DNA from 4 places in the Ketobacter alkanivorans genome. Region 3 is predicted to be linked to each of the others. Evidence: predicted binding sites of a transcription regulator. Region 3 holds the regulator's gene; each other region holds the start of a gene.
What was found. The regulator sigma-54, encoded in region 3, starts transcription at its own class of promoters, with help from an activator protein. The targets are predictions, from matches to a motif close to ANTGGCATNNANNTTGCTNT.
Positions count from the first base shown of each region.

Region 1: Kalk_RS14625 (PEP-CTERM sorting domain-containing protein) is a predicted target of sigma-54. The motif match lies at 2,505-2,524, and genes of this name have one in related genera.
Region 2: nirB (nitrite reductase large subunit NirB) is a predicted target of sigma-54. The motif match lies at 2,225-2,244, and genes of this name have one in related genera.
Region 4: Kalk_RS13440 (ammonium transporter) is a predicted target of sigma-54. The motif match lies at 2,356-2,375, and genes of this name have one in related genera.

Region 1 is NZ_CP022684.1:3,414,019-3,418,333, reverse strand. Features, by position in the region: gene parC (DNA topoisomerase IV subunit A) at 1-1,367, opposite strand, end outside; gene Kalk_RS14630 (hypothetical protein) at 1,538-1,807, opposite strand; gene Kalk_RS14625 (PEP-CTERM sorting domain-containing protein) at 1,908-2,465, opposite strand; gene Kalk_RS14620 (sterol desaturase family protein) at 2,643-3,362, opposite strand; gene Kalk_RS14615 (PspA/IM30 family protein) at 3,424-4,116, opposite strand; gene Kalk_RS14610 (YiaA/YiaB family inner membrane protein) at 4,122-4,315, opposite strand, start outside.
Region 2 is NZ_CP022684.1:3,753,208-3,757,522, reverse strand. Features, by position in the region: gene Kalk_RS15970 (nitrate reductase) at 1-1,873, shown strand, start outside; gene nirB (nitrite reductase large subunit NirB) at 2,328-4,315, shown strand, end outside.
Region 3 is NZ_CP022684.1:4,026,366-4,030,680, reverse strand. Features, by position in the region: gene lptC (LPS export ABC transporter periplasmic protein LptC) at 1-242, shown strand, start outside; gene lptA (lipopolysaccharide transport periplasmic protein LptA) at 223-801, shown strand; gene lptB (LPS export ABC transporter ATP-binding protein) at 798-1,523, shown strand; gene Kalk_RS17215 (RNA polymerase factor sigma-54) at 1,711-3,333, shown strand; gene hpf (ribosome hibernation-promoting factor, HPF/YfiA family) at 3,454-3,741, shown strand; gene ptsN (PTS IIA-like nitrogen regulatory protein PtsN) at 3,788-4,240, shown strand; gene rapZ (RNase adapter RapZ) at 4,253-4,315, shown strand, end outside.
Region 4 is NZ_CP022684.1:3,127,335-3,131,649, forward strand. Features, by position in the region: gene Kalk_RS13430 (YgjP-like metallopeptidase domain-containing protein) at 1-308, opposite strand, end outside; gene Kalk_RS13435 (hypothetical protein) at 335-997, opposite strand; gene Kalk_RS13440 (ammonium transporter) at 1,007-2,293, opposite strand; gene Kalk_RS13445 (SGNH/GDSL hydrolase family protein) at 2,554-3,387, opposite strand; gene Kalk_RS13450 (oxygenase MpaB family protein) at 3,679-4,315, shown strand, end outside.

The sequences.
Region 1 (4,315 bases), 610 kb from region 3:
AGAATGGCTTCCAGCTTTTTACGTTCGGCTTCCAGCTCTTCCTGTTCACCGCGAATCTTAAACTCTTCCAGTTTGGCCAAATTACGCAGTCGAATATTTAGAATCGCTTCAGCCTGAATATCCGACAACCCAAACCGCCCCATCATGACCTGCTTGGGATCATCCTCGGTACGGATGATATGGATCACCTCATCAATATTCAGGTACGCAATCAGCAAACCTTCCAGTATATGCAGCCGATCCAGCACTTTATCCAAACGGTATTGCAAACGGCGGCGCACGGTGGTGATACGGAACTCAAGCCACTCGCTGAGCAGGTCGAGCAAACCTTTCACACCAGGGCGGCCATCGTTACCGATCATGTTCATATTGACACGATAGGTACGCTCCAGATCGGTGGTGGCAAACAGGTGGCCCATCAATTGCTCAACGTCAATACGATTGGAGCGGGGCGTCACCACCAGACGGGTAGGGTTTTCGTGATCCGACTCATCCCGCAGATCGCTTACCATGGGCAGCTTTTTCTTGTTCATCTGATCGGCGATCTGTTCCAGCACTTTACTGCCGGACACTTGATGGGGTAGCGCAGTGATGATGATGTCACCGTCTTCCATCAGATACCGAGCGCGCATACGCAAAGACCCGCGCCCGGTCACGTACATCTTGATGATGTCGTTGCGAGGCGTAATGATTTCGGCATTGGTGGGAAAGTCAGGGCCCTGCACGATGTCGCACAGATCATCCACCGAACAACCGGGATCTTCCAGCAGCTTGATGCAGGCGTTGCCCACCTCCCGCAGGTTATGGGGGGGGATGTCAGTGGACATGCCCACCGCAATACCCATCGCACCGTTCAACAGCACATTGGGTAGACGTGCAGGCAGCACAACAGGTTCATCCAGAGACCCATCAAAATTAGGCTGCCACTCCACTGTGCCCTGCCCCAGCTCCGCCAACAGCACTTCAGCGTAAGGGGCCATACGGGATTCGGTGTAACGCATGGCAGCGAAGGATTTGGGATCATCGGGGGACCCCCAGTTACCCTGCCCGTCCACCAATGGATAGCGATAGGAGAAAGGTTGTGCCATCAGCACCATGGCTTCGTAACAGGCACTGTCACCGTGAGGATGATATTTACCCAGCACGTCACCCACCGTACGAGCGGATTTTTTGTGCTTGGAGCTGGCCTTTAACCCCAGCTCGGACATAGCGTAGATAATGCGACGCTGTACCGGTTTAAGCCCATCCCCCAGACTGGGCAGCGCCCGATCCAGAATGACGTACATGGAGTAATCGAGGTAGGCGCGTTCGGTGTATTCTTTTAGGGGAAGGCGTTCAACACCTTCAAAATCCATAGGCTGAGTCATAATGTTCTGTTTTTCATCGCTCGTGTGCGGATTTGGATCTGACAGATTGCCTTCATTCTAATAGAAGAGACTGAAAAAACCAGAATTGATTCAGTGGCTTAATCTGCCAGATCGGCATAACCAAAGCGACATTGTAAGCTCAGTGGACAGTTCCATGATTTACAACCCGATCACTCAGCCACCGTAGCCTGGGTCTGATCATCGAGGCACACCGGCTTTTCGTATTTCGGGCAGGCCATACGGGTACAGGCGGCCATTTCCGCCCCTGGAGCGCGACTACAGGTATTACAGCCATCAAAGAAATGGGTGCAGGAATCGGGAATCATCGTGCGCCAACTATCATAGTTGTAATCCACCGCAGTGGGCGCAGGCTCGGTTGTAACACAGGCAACCAGGGTGGATAACGCGGCGGCAATCAGAAGCTGTTTCAAGGGTTTCATGGTAGCGATCCTTGCGTTGAGACTTTCATGTTGAGGCTTTGGCATTGACCTGAGAGCTACCTTGCCACAAAGCCACGCCAAAGAGCCACCGGAATTTCGCTTACTGCTGGGCCCCGATCTTGCGTCGCACCAGCACCAAACCGATCAGGCCCAGCACGATCAAACCCACTGATCCGGGCTCTGGCACAGCAACTCCGCGCGCCATGACCTGGATACCCTCACCACTGTAAAATCGTTTGTGGCCACTGGCAGCCACAGCACAGGCATAACCGCCACCACACGTGCGCCACAGTGGCCCGGGGCCTACCGCCAACAGTGAATTGCCGTCGAATGCCAGCAGACCTTCTATATGCCGGGAGAGCCCATCCCCCAGTAGCCCGCCGTTCAGGTCATAGACCAGCCCGAACAGGTCATCCAAACCAAAAACAAAGGAAGCCAAACCGCCTTGACCATTGAAGCTCAACGCGAAGCCGCTGATCTCACCGGAAAAAGAAGATAGCTGACCATTTCCATCCAGATCCTCACCGACAAAATGCCCGTGCAGGAAAGCCCCGCCGGTATAGCCACCCTGATAAAAATCATAGCCAACCGGCATGGCAGAAGCGGATACGGCAACCAGCGATGCAATGATAATGGCAGTGGCCAAACGTAATTTCATGATCCTTTCCCCAGTAGAATGTGTTGATCTACTTGGGATAAGGCAATCGCAATGCCATCCACAGAGCGCTGTAACAAGTATCCAAAAGAAATGGGAATTTTACCGATAATCGCGCACATCGACGGTCAGTTTACGATTACGAAAAAAAGTGACATGACACTATGGGCCAGCATCATGTCATTTTTTGTGGACATCCCGATACATCAACATAGCCACCAAGCGCTCTTCTCTGGCTGCGGTAAACCCGCATTGCCCACTCCACTCCTTAGGGTTTTCGTAGGTGCCAAACAACATGTCCCACCATACGATATCACCGTAGTTATTCTTGTGACGCCCGGCCTGATGATGAATACGATGCATCTCAGGCCGCTGGAAAACAAACCCTATCCAATGCGGCGTTTTGATATTTGTGTGGTAGAAAAATTCCCCCAAGGCCGTACAGGCCGTGTAAACCAATCCAGCCTCAACAGACAAGCCAAGCACGCTGTACACCAGAACACTGCCGATCAGAGAATTTACGACCATTTCTCCGGGGTGTTTGTAGAACGAGGTGATTACCTCAAGTCGGCGGGGACTGTGATGAATCTGATGGAACGCCAGCCACAGGATATCGTACTCATGCCGCCAGCGATGCCACCAGTAAAATACAAACGTCGCGATAAAATACGCTAACAATCCACCAGCCCAATTGGGCATATAGTCGGACCAATGCATAACAGAAGCAGAAGATAGCCAATGCTCCCAACTAATTCCTGCTAGCAGCACCACCCCAAGCTGCACCGCATTAATCAGAAGCACACGCAGCGGCCAAGTCTTAACTTGTGGTAACCTCCAACCGGGCATGCTGCGTTCAACAACAAAACAAAAACAGAATACCGCCAGAATTTTCAATAGCATCACCAACCCTCCCTGTAGATGAGAACTTCGAACTGCGCACGCTGCAACGTTGCGCGGCCCGTCATGCCGCCCGCTGCTTTCGAAGCCGCTCCAGCACGGCGCTGGCATCTTGCTCGCCGGAGGTAATGCCTACCTGTTTGAGGCGATCATTCAGGTGCTCGCCATTCAGCTCGGCGTTTATCTCACGCATGGCTTCATCCATTTCGGTAGCCCGGGTTTGCTGATGCTTAATGCTGTTAAGTGACGATGCCATTTCCTCCATAGACGCAGACAAACCATTGGAATATCCCTGCAAACTGCCCAAGGCTTTCTGTGCACTACGGTTGGCCTTCGCCAACGTTAATTCACGCTGATACTTCTGAATACCGTTGGCGGCTACTCTAAGCTGGCGCTTTAAGTGCGTCTCCTGCTTTTCCAGACAGATGACTTGCTTACGCTGCTGTTGAAGCAGGTGCTCATCTTCAGCAATGACCCCAGCCAACTCCAATGCCAGTTCTTCTGCCTGTTTATCCAAGGCTTCGCCTGCCTGACGCTCCTTGTTGCTGATGTTTTCCTCCAACGCCTGATTGTGGCGCTGCAACTGCTTTTTCTCCGCCATGACAGTCGCCAACTGCAACTTCGCATGCTGGATGGCTTTTTCTGCATCACGGATCTCTTGTTCAAAAATACGAATGTTGTTGGCGTCCACCAAATGATGCAGTGGTTCTTCGGCAGAGGCACGAAACAGGGTGTTCAATTTTGTCCATAAGCTCATGGCAGTTACTCCGCGTATTCTTTGATCAGTTGTTTGGTTTTGGCATCGGATATTTTGTTGATCAGACGCTGATTTTCGTGTTCATCGCGCATGGTTTTCGACAAGGTAATACTGGTACTCACCAGAAACAGCGCGCACAGCCCCATATAGCCTTTAACCAGAAAATCAGTAGGGATAAACAGAATGCCGGCAGCAGTCG
Region 2 (4,315 bases), 270 kb from region 3:
CGCGCAACGGTGCGACCTGCCCACAGCAGATATCAACCGCTTCTATCAATGGTTTGCAGAAACCGACCGCACCGTAACCTGCTTCTCCCAAGGCATTAACCAATCTTCCCAGGGCACCGACAAAGGCAATGCCATCATTAATTGCCACCTGGCCACTGGGCGGGTGGGCAAGCCCGGCGCCTCCCCCTTCTCACTCACCGGACAACCTAACGCCATGGGAGGGCGAGAAGTGGGGGGGCTCGCCAACCAGCTGGCCGCCCACATGGAGTTCAATGATCAGCACATTGATCAACTGCGTGAGTTTTGGAAATCGCCTAACCTCGCCCGCCAGCCTGGGCTTAAAGCCGTCGATCTGTTCAATGCCATCGAAGCCGGAACCGTTAAAGCCCTGTGGATAATAGGCACCAACCCTGCCGTCAGCCTGCCCAACGCCAGCTTGGTAGTACGAGCCCTGCAACGGGCAGAATTGGTTGTGGTATCGGACTGCATCGCCAGCACCGACACCACCCAACATGCACATGTACTGCTACCTGCCACCGGCTGGGGAGAGAAAGACGGCACCGTCACCAACTCCGAGCGCCGCCTGTCACGCCAACGTGGCAGCGTGGACCCGGCCGGTGAAGCACGCCAGGACTGGCGCATCCTTACCGATGTGGCTCACGCCATGGGCTTTGGCGAGCACTTCCCCTATAAGCGCGCCGCCGATGTATTTCGAGAACATGCAAAACTGAGCCACCAGAATCGTAACAGCCCGCGCTTGTTTGATTTAGGGGAGCTAGCCGACCTGACAGATCAGGCCTATGACGACCTGCAACCTCAACAATGGCCTATCCGCGCGGGTCAAGGTACGCCTCGCCTATACGGGGATGGCAGATTCAGCACCGATAACGGCAAAGCACGTTTTACCGCCGTACGCTGCCAGGGCGTGAGCCATCCGGTTACCCCTGAATGGCCCATGGCACTGAACAGTGGCCGAATTCGGGATCAATGGCACACCATGACCCGCACCGCACTGGCTCCCCCACTGAACGCCCATAAACCGGAGCCGTTCGTCGAAGTTCACCCCAACGATGCCGCTCGGCTTTTATTAATCAACGGCCAGCTGGCCCGCATCCAGTCACCCTGGGGCACAGCCATTCTTAAAATAAACGTCACCGACAGCGTGCGTTGCGGCGAATTATTCGTACCCATGCATTGGAATAACCAGTGGGCCCGTGGAGCCCGCATCGGTGAGCTGGTCAACCCCGCGGTTGACCCCATATCCGGCCAACCTGAATCCAAACACACCCCCTGCCGAATCGAACCCTGGCACCCCCAATGGAGTGCAGTCATGCTCTCCAGGGAGAACCTGCCCCTGCCTGATTGCCAATACGCCGCAAAGATAAAAGGGCAGGCGTTTTATCGTTATGAACTGGCGGGCGACAACCCCCTGGACACCACACAAGAAATGATGGCCACCCTTGCCCATGCGCAGCAAGAACCCACTATTCGATACCATGACGCACAACAGCAAAGCCTGCGTTGCGCCTGGCTGGATGAGGCAGGCCTGAAAACTTGCCTCTACATTGGCCCCGGTTCAAGCCGCTCCGTCAGCAGCGCAGATCGTAACTGGCTCGCCAGCCTGTTCACCAGCAGCACCCTAGGCACGCTGGAGCGGAAAGCACTGCTGTCGGGCAAAAGCCCAGCCGGTGTTGAGGATTGTGGTCGCACCATCTGCGCGTGCTTTGGCGTAGGGGAAAACACCATTCTGAAAGCCATCCGGCAGCACAAACTGACTGACGCCAGTGAAGTGGGTAAACACCTAAAAGCCGGCACCAACTGCGGCTCCTGCGTTTCGGAAATCAAAACACTGATTGCCGCTAACAGCCCCTGACGATGCACCGCAACTATGCAGGGGCGCTATAGGGGCGCTCCGGCCTCAAACGCGAACCGATAACAGGCATAATAGAGAATCCGTCAGCCAACCTAACTTCATTTTTGAACCTCCCCTTCCCCACGTTTATCCACTCTATTTATGAGCTGAAATTTTCGCACCACATTAACCCACTCACGCCAACCGTGCGCATCATATGTGCGCTTTTTATCAAAGCACCAACAACCCATTAAGCACCGTTATTGTGCCATGCATGGTGCACACCGAACCACGATAATGCATTTTTGCCAATTGGAGCTGTTTTTGCCCTCTGCACACCTCAATTTCACTATTAATCGATAAATTTATCACTTTGGCACACTAGCTGCTTTATAGGATTCGAGAGTAATTACTATCGGGCCAGGTCGGGAGTATCGCCCCGACGGTGAGTTGTTAGATAGAGTGGAGTCCAATCGTGAGCAAGCAAAAATTAGTCGTTATCGGTAACGGCATGGTAGGCCAAAAATTTCTGGAGCAGTTTGCAGCTAAAGAGCAAGCAGCCGATTTCCATATCACTACATTCTGTGAAGAGCCTCGCGCGGCGTACGATCGCGTACATCTTTCAGAATACTTCTCTGGCAAGACTGCAGAAGACCTGTCCCTGGTAGAAGACGGCTTCTTCGGTGACAACCAGATCGATATTCGTCTGGGTGACAAAGCCGTTGCCATTGACCGCAAGAACAAAGAAGTGAAGTCAGCCAAAGGCGACATCATCTCTTATGACAAGCTCGTGCTAGCCACGGGATCCTATCCGTTTGTTCCACCTATTCCAGGCAAAGATCGCCCCGAATGTTTGGTTTATCGAACCATTGAAGACCTGGAAGCCATACAAGCCACCGCAGCCAAAAGTCGCGTTGGTGTGGTCGTCGGGGGCGGTCTGCTCGGTCTGGAAGCAGCCAAAGCGTTGAAAGATCTCGGATTGGAAACCCACGTGGTTGAATTTGCGCCCCGCTTGATGGCGGTGCAGATTGATGAAGGCGGCGGCAGCATGCTGCGCAGCATGATTGAAGAGCTCGGCGTGCAAGTACACACCGGCAAGAACACCCAGGAAATCGTCGACGGTGACGAAACCACCCTGCGCATGAACTTTGCTGATGGCAGCCATCTGGATACAGATCTGATTCTGTTTTCTGCCGGTATCCGTCCACAAGACGAACTGGCACGACAAGCAGAGCTGGCCATGGGTGAGCGTGGCGGTATATCGGTCAATAATTTCTGCCAAACCTCAGACGAAGACATCTTCGCCATTGGCGAGTGTGCTTTATGGAACAACCGCATCTTTGGCCTGGTAGCGCCGGGCTATCAAATGTCCCAAGTGGCCGCTGACGCGATTTCTGGTGACTTTAATTCTGAATTCGTCGGTGCCGACATGAGCACCAAGCTGAAGCTCATGGGCGTAGACGTAGCCAGCATCGGTGACGCTCACGGCATGACCAAAGGTGCTCAAAGCTATTCTTTCACCGACGAACACAACAAAGTCTACAAAAAAATAGTAACCAGTGAAGACGGCAAATACCTACTGGGTGCTGTGTTGGTTGGTGAAGCCGAAAACTATGGCACCCTGTTGCAGATGATGTTGAATAACATTGAACTGCCGGAGTTCCCTGATTCCCTGATTCTGCCTCAACGCGACGGAGCTGCTGCTCCCGCCATGGGCGTGGATAAACTGCCTGACAGCGCACAAATCTGCTCCTGCAACAACGTGAGCAAAGGCGACATCTGCTGCGCCGTACAGAACGGCATCACCGATTTGGGCGAACTGAAATCCGCCACTAAAGCCGCCACCAGTTGTGGTGGATGTACTGCTCTGGTGGGTCAGGTCATGAATGCCGAGCTGGAAAAACTGGGCATTGAGGTGAAAAAGGATTTATGCGAACACTTTCCATATTCACGCCAGGAAATGTATCACTTAGTGCGCGTGGAAGGCATTCGCTCCTTCGAAGAACTCATCGCCAAGCATGGCACAGGCAAAGGCTGCGACATCTGCAAGCCCACCACCGCCTCGATTCTCGCCTCCTGCTGGAATGACCATGTTATCGAACCGGCCTTGGCCGGGCTGCAGGATACCAACGATTACTTCATGGCCAACATGCAGAAAGACGGCACCTATTCTGTCGTACCACGAGTGCCCGGTGGTGAGATCACACCGGAAGGCCTGATCGCCATTGGTGAAGTAGGCAAGAAATATGGTTTGTACACCAAAATCACCGGCGGGCAACGTATTGACCTGTTTGGTGCGCAGGCCCACGAACTGCCGCTGATCTGGAAAGAACTGATCGACGCGGGCTTCGAAAGTGGCCACGCCTACGGCAAAGCAATGCGTACCGTCAAAAGTTGTGTTGGCTCCACCTGGTGCCGCTATGGCGTGCAGGACAGCGTAGGCATGGCCATTCAGGTTGAGCA
Region 3 (4,315 bases):
ACAAATTGAACCTCTCCGGCAATGTTACCGTTGTTCAGCAGGGCGTGCGGGAAGCCGCCGTACTGGAAACAGAAACCCTCATACTCTATCCGCGGGAATCCTACGCCACCACCGACGACAAAGTCGTGATCAGGCAAAGCGGCGTCTATATAGAGGCAACCGGGCTGGATGCAGACCTTACCAACAACCGAATTACGTTACGCCACAAAGTCACCAGTATTTATGAACCTGAAAAATCTTAAACAGCTGACCTGCTGGATGATCCTGCTAAGCGCAGCCCCCGTGGCACAGGCGCTGGACAGCGATCGCCAACAGCCGCTGAAAATTGTCGCAGACACCGCCGTAATTGACGAAAAAGACGGCACCGCACTCTACACCGGCAACGTGGTATTGACTCAGGGCACCCTTCGCATCGCTGCCGACTCCCTGAAAATCAGAACCGAAAACGGCAAAGTGGATATCGTTATGGCTGAAGGTGATCCCGCCCTGTTCTCACAGGTACCCGAGCCCAACCAGGCGGAAGTCATCGCCAAAGCCAAAAACATCGATTACATGGTGCGCGATCAGAAACTCCTGCTAAAACGCAAGGCTTCCATCGTGCAAGGCGAAAACATCTTTCGCGGCGAAGAGATCGTTTACGAAATCCAAAGCCAGCGCTTGCAAGCACTGGGACAGACCCAGGATCACCAGCCCGGCGACATAAAAGGCCGAGTGGAAATGATTCTGCCATCGGCGGCAGAGCCTGCACCGCAAACAGCGCCTGCTCCCGCCCCAACAGAAAAGGCCATACCTGCATCATGAGCCGCCTGACAGCATCCAATCTAGCCAAAAGCTACAAAGGTCGCGCCGTGGTGGAAGATGTCTCCATCACCATCGAAAGTGGCCAGATCGTCGGGCTACTGGGCCCTAACGGTGCCGGTAAGACCACCTGTTTCTACATGATCATCGGCATAGTCCCCCAAGACAAAGGCCGCATCGTGATAGACGATACCGAAATCACCCACCTGCCCATGCACGGGCGCGCCGCCAAAGGCATCGGCTACTTGCCCCAGGAAGCCTCCATCTTTCGCCGCCTCAAGGTAAAAGAGAACATCATGGCGATTCTGGAAACACGCAAAGACCTGAACAAAAAGCAGCGCCAGGCCAAACTGGACGAACTGCTGGCGGAGTTCCACATTGGCCACATTGCCGAATCCCAGGGTATGGCCCTGTCCGGTGGTGAGCGCCGCCGGGTAGAAATCGCACGGGCACTGGCCACCGACCCCGCCTTCATCCTGCTGGATGAGCCCTTCGCCGGGGTCGACCCCATTTCCGTTGCGGATATTAAACAGATTATCAGCCATCTGCGGGATCGCGGCTTGGGCGTACTGATCACCGACCACAACGTGCGGGACACCCTCGACATTTGCGAGAAAGCCTTTATCGTCAGTGAGGGCCATATTATCGCCGAAGGTGAGCCCTCACTCATCCTGCAAAACCAGAAAGTACGCGAGGTTTATCTGGGCAACCAATTTCATATGTAAAAGTTCTAAGTAATTTCAGGCATGTAAATTGCTTTGCGGGCTGACTGCTCTTACAATTAAAGCATCGCAGTTGAAATACGGCCCAACTAAGCTGTTGAAAACAGGCCAATAATTGGCTGCCTAAAACGTCAACAAGGCCGTGACACCCCACTAAAACTGGTCGTTGAAGAAGTTGAATTAGGTATCAATGAAACCAACCTTACAGCTCAAAATTGGTCAACACCTTACTATGACGCCCCAGCTGCAGCAGGCCATACGCTTGCTACAGCTCTCCACGCTGGATCTGCAAACCGAAATTCAGGAAGCACTGGAGTCCAACCCCCTACTTGATGTGGATGAGTCAGGATCGGATAACGACAGCGGCGACACAAGCGAACAAAATACCAGCGACAAAAGCACCGAAACCACCAACGAAAAAGAACCTGTCGTGGACTTTTCCCAGTCCAGCGACAGCAGTGAAGCCAGCTCAACCACCAACGAAGATGCCCCCGTCGACCTGGAAGGCAAAGAAATGCCCGGCGAGCTGCCCGTGGACAGCGACTGGGATACCTTATACGACGGCACCGCAGGTTCCGGTGGCAGCACCAGCTTCGACGACGATGACTTCGACTATGACAGCCGTAACAGCGCCCCGGAATCAATCTATGACTCCTTGATGTGGCAGCTGAACCTGACCAACATGTCCGACATGGACCGCATGATCGCCATGGCCATCATTGAAGGCGTCAATGCCAAAGGCTATCTCACCCAATCCGTAGAGGACATCCGCGACGGCGTACTCGCCCAGCAGGACGTAGTGGCAGACCTGGTACGCCTGCAGCAGGCCGAACTGGAAGCCATGGGCATCCAACTGGAACCCGAAGAAGGCGACGACGGCAGCGCCATCTCACTGGAAGAAGTGCTGGCCGTACTGCACCGCATTCAACAATTTGATCCCCCCGGTGTGGCCGCCCGAGACCTGCGGGAATGCCTGCTGATCCAGCTCAAACAGGAGCCAAAAGGCGACCCAACCCGAGAAGACGCTATTTTGGTCGTGGAAATGTTTCTGGATGCCCTCGGCTCTCGCGACTTTGCCACCATCATGCGCAAGGGCAAGCTATCAGAAACCCGTTTAAAAGCCGCCATCGAGCTGATCCAGGCCCTGAACCCCTACCCAGGCAGCAGCATTGAATCCGATGACACCCAATACGTCATCCCCGATGTCATTGTCAGCAAAGACAAAGGCCGCTGGCGAGTAGAACTGAACCCGGAGGCCACCCCCCGCCTGCGAGTAAACAGTGGCTACGCCTCCCTGATACAGCGGGCCGACAACAGCAGCGACAACACCTTCCTCAAAAACAACCTGCAGGAAGCCCGCTGGTTTATCAAAAGTTTACAAAGCCGTAACGAAACCCTGCTGAAAGTAGCCACCAAGATCGTCGAATATCAGATCGGCTTTCTGGAAGAGGGCGAAGAGTCCATGAAGCCATTGGTTTTACACGACATTGCCGAAGCCGTAGGCATGCACGAATCCACCATCTCCCGAGTAACCACACAGAAATTCATGCATACGCCCCGCGGCATATTTGAGCTGAAATACTTCTTCTCCAGCCACGTCAGCACTGCCTCGGGGGGCGAATGTTCATCCACCGCCATTCGCGCCATTATCAAGAAGCTGGTTGCAGCAGAAAATCCAAAAAAACCGTTGAGCGACAGTAAAATTGCCAACATACTGGAGGAACAGGACATCAAGGTTGCCCGGCGCACGATCGCCAAATACCGCGAGGCTATGATGATTCCCCCTTCCAATGAAAGGAAACGATTGGTTTGACCTCTGGTCATAGAATACAGAGTTGAACATCATCGGTGCCCTTCTGGCCGATGCTATACCAAACCCAAACGCGCCAGCCAATGGGTTGCAGTAAAACAAACCACGATTAAGGAGTGGCCTATGCAAATCAATATCAGCGGACATCACGTAGACGTTACGGACGCACTGAAAGACTACGTTGCCGATAAAATGCAAAAACTCGAACGCCATACCGACGACATCACCAGCATCCAAGCCATCCTGAGTGTCGAAAAGAACCGACAAAAAGCCGAAGCAAAAATTCATGTAAAAGGCGCTGACCTGTTTGCCAACGCCGAATCCGAAGACATGTATGCGGCCATCGACATGATGACCGACAAACTTGATCGCCAAGTGCTGAAGCACAAAGAAAAATCCAAGAGCTGGTAAACAAGGCGATTAACTCCAAAGGTTGTAATAAGGTTAATTGATAACGATGGAACTTGCTGAAATCATCAGTCCGCAACGGGTTTTTGAAGACGTACCTGGCGGCAGCAAAAAGAAAGTTCTGGAAACCGCTGCTGGGCTTATTGCCCAGCAGTACCCCGAACTGGACCCCAACGAATTGTTCGACAGTCTTATATCAAGGGAAAAGCTTGGCAGCACAGGCCTGGGCAAAGGCATCGCCATCCCCCATTGCCGTGCACAGCATTGCAACAACGTTATAGGTGCCTTCATCAAACTCGAAAGTGGCGTGGATTTCGACTCCATTGATCACGAACCCGTGGACATGCTGTTTGTGTTATTGGTGCCGCAAGATGCGCATGAAGAACATCTTAATGTTCTCGCCAAAATCGCCGCCATGTTTAACGATGAAACACGCCGCAACACACTGCGCAATGCACATTCATCCGATAGCATCTACGATGCCCTCGTCACTCCCGTATAAAGGTAATATGCCATGAAGCTGGTCGTAATCAGCGGTCGCTCCGGATCAGGAAAAACCACTGCATTACACGTGCTT
Region 4 (4,315 bases), 900 kb from region 3:
ACGCTTTTCAGTTTTCCGCCGTGGGCTCGCGAAATAAAGTGGTGTTGACCCAGGGCGTGTTTGATCACTTGAATCTTGTTGTCGTACTGCACCTTGCTCAGAATAAGCCCCTTGCCCAGGTTGTCTTTCTTGATGTCGGTGGCGTATTCATACAGCGCAGCATCCGAACGCACCTGATGCGCTGCGGGGTATTTCTGCAGCAGCCAGTCGCCCAGTTGATTGGCTTGAATCAGTGGTTCTACTTTGGCAAGCAGGTCGGCGGGATAGCCCTGCAGGTATTTGTATTCTGTGGTCATGCTGTCAATTATACCCGATATCCACCCAGCCTTGGTTGCTACAGATAGCGGTTGATGCGATCCCCCGCCGCGGCGTCATGATCCCGCAGCTGCTGTACCGCGATACCGAACCACTGATCCGCTTTCACCGGGCCCAGTATTTCACAGCACGCTACGTAGATCACGGTAAAGAAATCACGCAGTGCGGTGTCGTCAAAACTGGCCAGAAACAGTGGATTGTCGGAAATCAGATATTGGGCCAGGCGATCGTAACTGCCGTTCACAAAGCGCTGTTTTAACTGGCGTGCCAACCGTTCGTGCAACTGTTTGCGCTGTGCAATTGGAATATTGCGCATCAGCTCTGATATCAGGCCGTGCAGGGCTAATTGGTTTTGATTGGGTTGCACATCGAATAGATCGATACCGGCGTTGGCGCGCGCTTTCTGCAGCAAGGGCAGCGGATCCGGTGCCAGATCATTGGAGCGGCGTACCAGCACTTCCATGAGTCGGCGGCGAATCAGCTTGGTATCCATCTTTTGTTCAAACAGATGGCCGATGCGGGTGAGGTAGTCGTGCATGGCGATGGAGGGTTTACCCTGATGATGTTCCTCGAACACCAGCAGTGCCTCCAGCAGCTTGTCCTCATTGAGCCATTCTTGCAAAACGGTGTAAATGGCGCGCCGTTGCAGAACCTGCTGTTGATCCTGAGTGGATTGGGTCATGGTTGGCTCCTAGTTCGCCAGCGGTTTGTGCAAAGGCAGACGATCGAATTCAGGATAACCGCGCTCCGCGTGTTCACTGTAGTCCAGGCCCCGTTGCTGATCCAAGTTGGATGCCCGCAGGCCAATCAGCTTTTCCAGTAACCAGTAAGTGAGCAGGGCGGTGGGGAAGGCCCAGAGGAAGGCCACGATACAGCCTACCGCCTGCACCCCGACCTGCTGCAGATTAAACAGATCGCCTTCCATGAACAGGCCGGCGGCGAGGGTGCCCCAGATGCCAGCAAACCCATGCACAGGGATGGCGCCCACCGCGTCATCCAGTTGCAGCAGTTCCAGCAGGTAACTGCCCACCATGACGATCATGCCCGCAATCAGACCAGTCACCACAGCAAAGGTAGGGGACATGGTGGCACAGCCAGCGGTGATGGCTACCAGCCCGCCCAGACTGCCGTTGATGGTATGGGTGAGCAGTACTGGTTTGCGCAGCAGGCTTTGGCAGAGGAAAATGCCCACCGCACCGGAGCAGGCGGCCAGATGAGTGTTAAGGGCGATCTTGCCCAGGCTGCTGTCGGCCTGCAGGGTGCTGCCGGCGTTGAAACCGAACCAGCCCAGCCACAGGATAAACCCACCCAGAGCGACGTTATTCAGATTATGGCCGGGGATGGCTCTGGCCACCCCGCTGGCAGGATCAAAGCGACCCAGGCGTGGGCCAACCACCAGAATACCGGCCAAGGCGCACCATGCACCGACCGAGTGCACCACCGTAGAGCCTGCGAAATCCACAAAGCCCAGTTCTGCCAGCCAGCCTTTACCGCCAAAGAAGCCACCCCACACCCAGCTGCCAAACACGGGGTAGATCAGGGCGGTGATGATGATTGCCCCCACCAGATAGCCGGAGTAGCGGGTTCGCTCCGCCATGGCTCCACTGGCGATGGTGGTGGCAGTGGCGGCAAACATGATCTGAAACAGCAAGAAGGTGTACGACCATTCATCTTCAAATTTGGGCAGCCAGTGGCTGGTTCCGAAAAAGCCGGTGTCGTTCACACCAAACATGATGCCGAAACCCACGGCCCAGAACACCATGCTGCCCAAGCACACATCCATGTAGTTTTTCATCACCACGTTCACGGCGTTCTTGCTGCGGGACATGCCGCTTTCCAGCAGGGCAAAGCCGGTTTGCATAAAAAATACCAACGCTGCGGCGATGACCAACCATACGGTATTGACGGGGTCACCCCCGTCCGCCGCGAAGGCGTCCAACGGCAAGGCAGTGAGCACGAGCAATGCGAGACGGAGCATAATTGAAACCTCAATTAAGGCGTGTAATAGAAATGCGAAATCATATGCTGGGCGCGAGTTTGAAAGCAGTATTTATGCCATTGTGGTTTTACAGGCCGGAAACAGGGGTGTGGCCATAAAATATACTGATTTTCAAAGCGCTATGTTCATGGAAAGGTGCAGATGAAGACATTTTGCACCAAATATAATCTGAAATGATGGGCCCGCACGTGCATACCTTGAGGGTATGCACGACGGCCTAATGGTTTGTGGGAGCGGTATTAATCTCGCCGTTGATCGTGGGCAATGACTTGCAGTAAGCGATACGCTGCTTGCATTGCGGTGGCTTCGTCGGGATGCAAGCCATCGCCTTGGTGAGTGAAGTGTTTCCAGGCGTTGACTAACAGGGCCTCAGGCAGTTCCTGACGAACTCGGGAGGCATAGAGTTCACCGAAGGCATCATATTGTGCATCGGTCATCACCCAGGTGAGCCCGGAAAGTTGAGAGAACAATGCCAGGTCAAGATGGCGTGCGCCAGGATACTTGGTGAACACTGGCGTCATACCCAGATTCAGAACTTCCTGACCAACAGCTATCAGGCGATCAATGACAGCATTTTGTTCAGCCAGAGAACATGGGCTTGTCAGTGCCTGATCCATTCCAAAGGCATCGGAATGGAGACAGTCATTGCCCAGGCTGACGATAACATAATCAGCATTATACCCAGCTGGCCCGTTGACATCGAAGAGCGTGACCCGTCGTAATCCACGCTGAAGCTGAGTGGCGTAACTGTCCCATGTGGCTTCGCCGCAGACCGGGTTGCAGGTGATTCGGCTGAAGGTGGTGGCCCCCGCTTGGCCTTCATTGCGTACCTTTGCGCCGAAGCGTGTCAGCGCCATGCCCAGGTCAACGTAGCCTCCGGCACCGACCGAAATACCCTGCAGCGGCCCTTGCAAATCCTGTTGCAACGGCGTGTTCCCATTGGCAAAGGAGGCACCGATAAGGATAAGTGGTTTTTCCGGTAGTAAGGAGAAGTGGTCAGCGTAGGCACCGCTGGTGAATATGGATGCAATGATTAAAACAACGTATTGAAGATAATGGGTCTTCCGATTCATCTAGTATGCTCCCTGATATAGTTATAAACCGATGCAGTAAGAAATGTCGGCTCAGCAGTAGGTATGCGCGGTGTTTACACCGTCGTCACAAGTACGCCCATTGATTAAAAAATAGACAATTCAGTAATAGCACAGAATTTGCCACACGGCATAATTCGCGGTGCTGACTTTAAAGCTCATAACAAATGAGCGTTTCAGCCAGTCGAAGTGATTGTCTAGGCAATCCTCAGGAGGGGGGTGCTATGGTAGCCTTTCACGGCATTTCAACAGTACACCGTAGTAGGGGGAATTATGAAAAAGCGAATGAATGTACAGAAAGAAATTGAACGCCTTGATCCAAAAGCCGATTGCGAGCGTATTGTATTTCTTACCTCCTATTTGGAGTTTCCCTGGGATATGACGCGTGCGTTGGAATTGGCGTTGTTCCGAACGTTTGCCGTGCCCTCTATTGCTGTGCTGCTGGACAAGACCGGAGAATTTTCCAACGACACCCTGCGTCGTTACGATGATACGTCCATTATCATCAATGAGATCATGATCAACGGTTACGATTCTGAGCGTGGTCAGGCCTTCATCAAACGCATGAACCGTATGCATGGGCAATACGACATCAGTAACGATGACTTCCTGTATACATTGTCTACTTTTGTGTTTGAGCCGATTCGCTGGATGGCGCGTTTCGGTTGGCGTGATCTGTATCCCAATGAACGCCTGGCGCTGTTCTATTTTTGGCGGCAAGTGGGCGAGCGCATGCGCATTCAGAACATCCCGGAAACCTACGAAGCGTTCGAGCGCTTCAGCCTTGATTACGAACAACAAACCTTTGCCAATACCGATGCAGGGCGGCGGGTTGGGAATGCCACCCGGGATCTGTTGTTGAGTTTCTATCTGCCAAAACCCTTATGGAAATCGGCGCAGCCCATGGTGT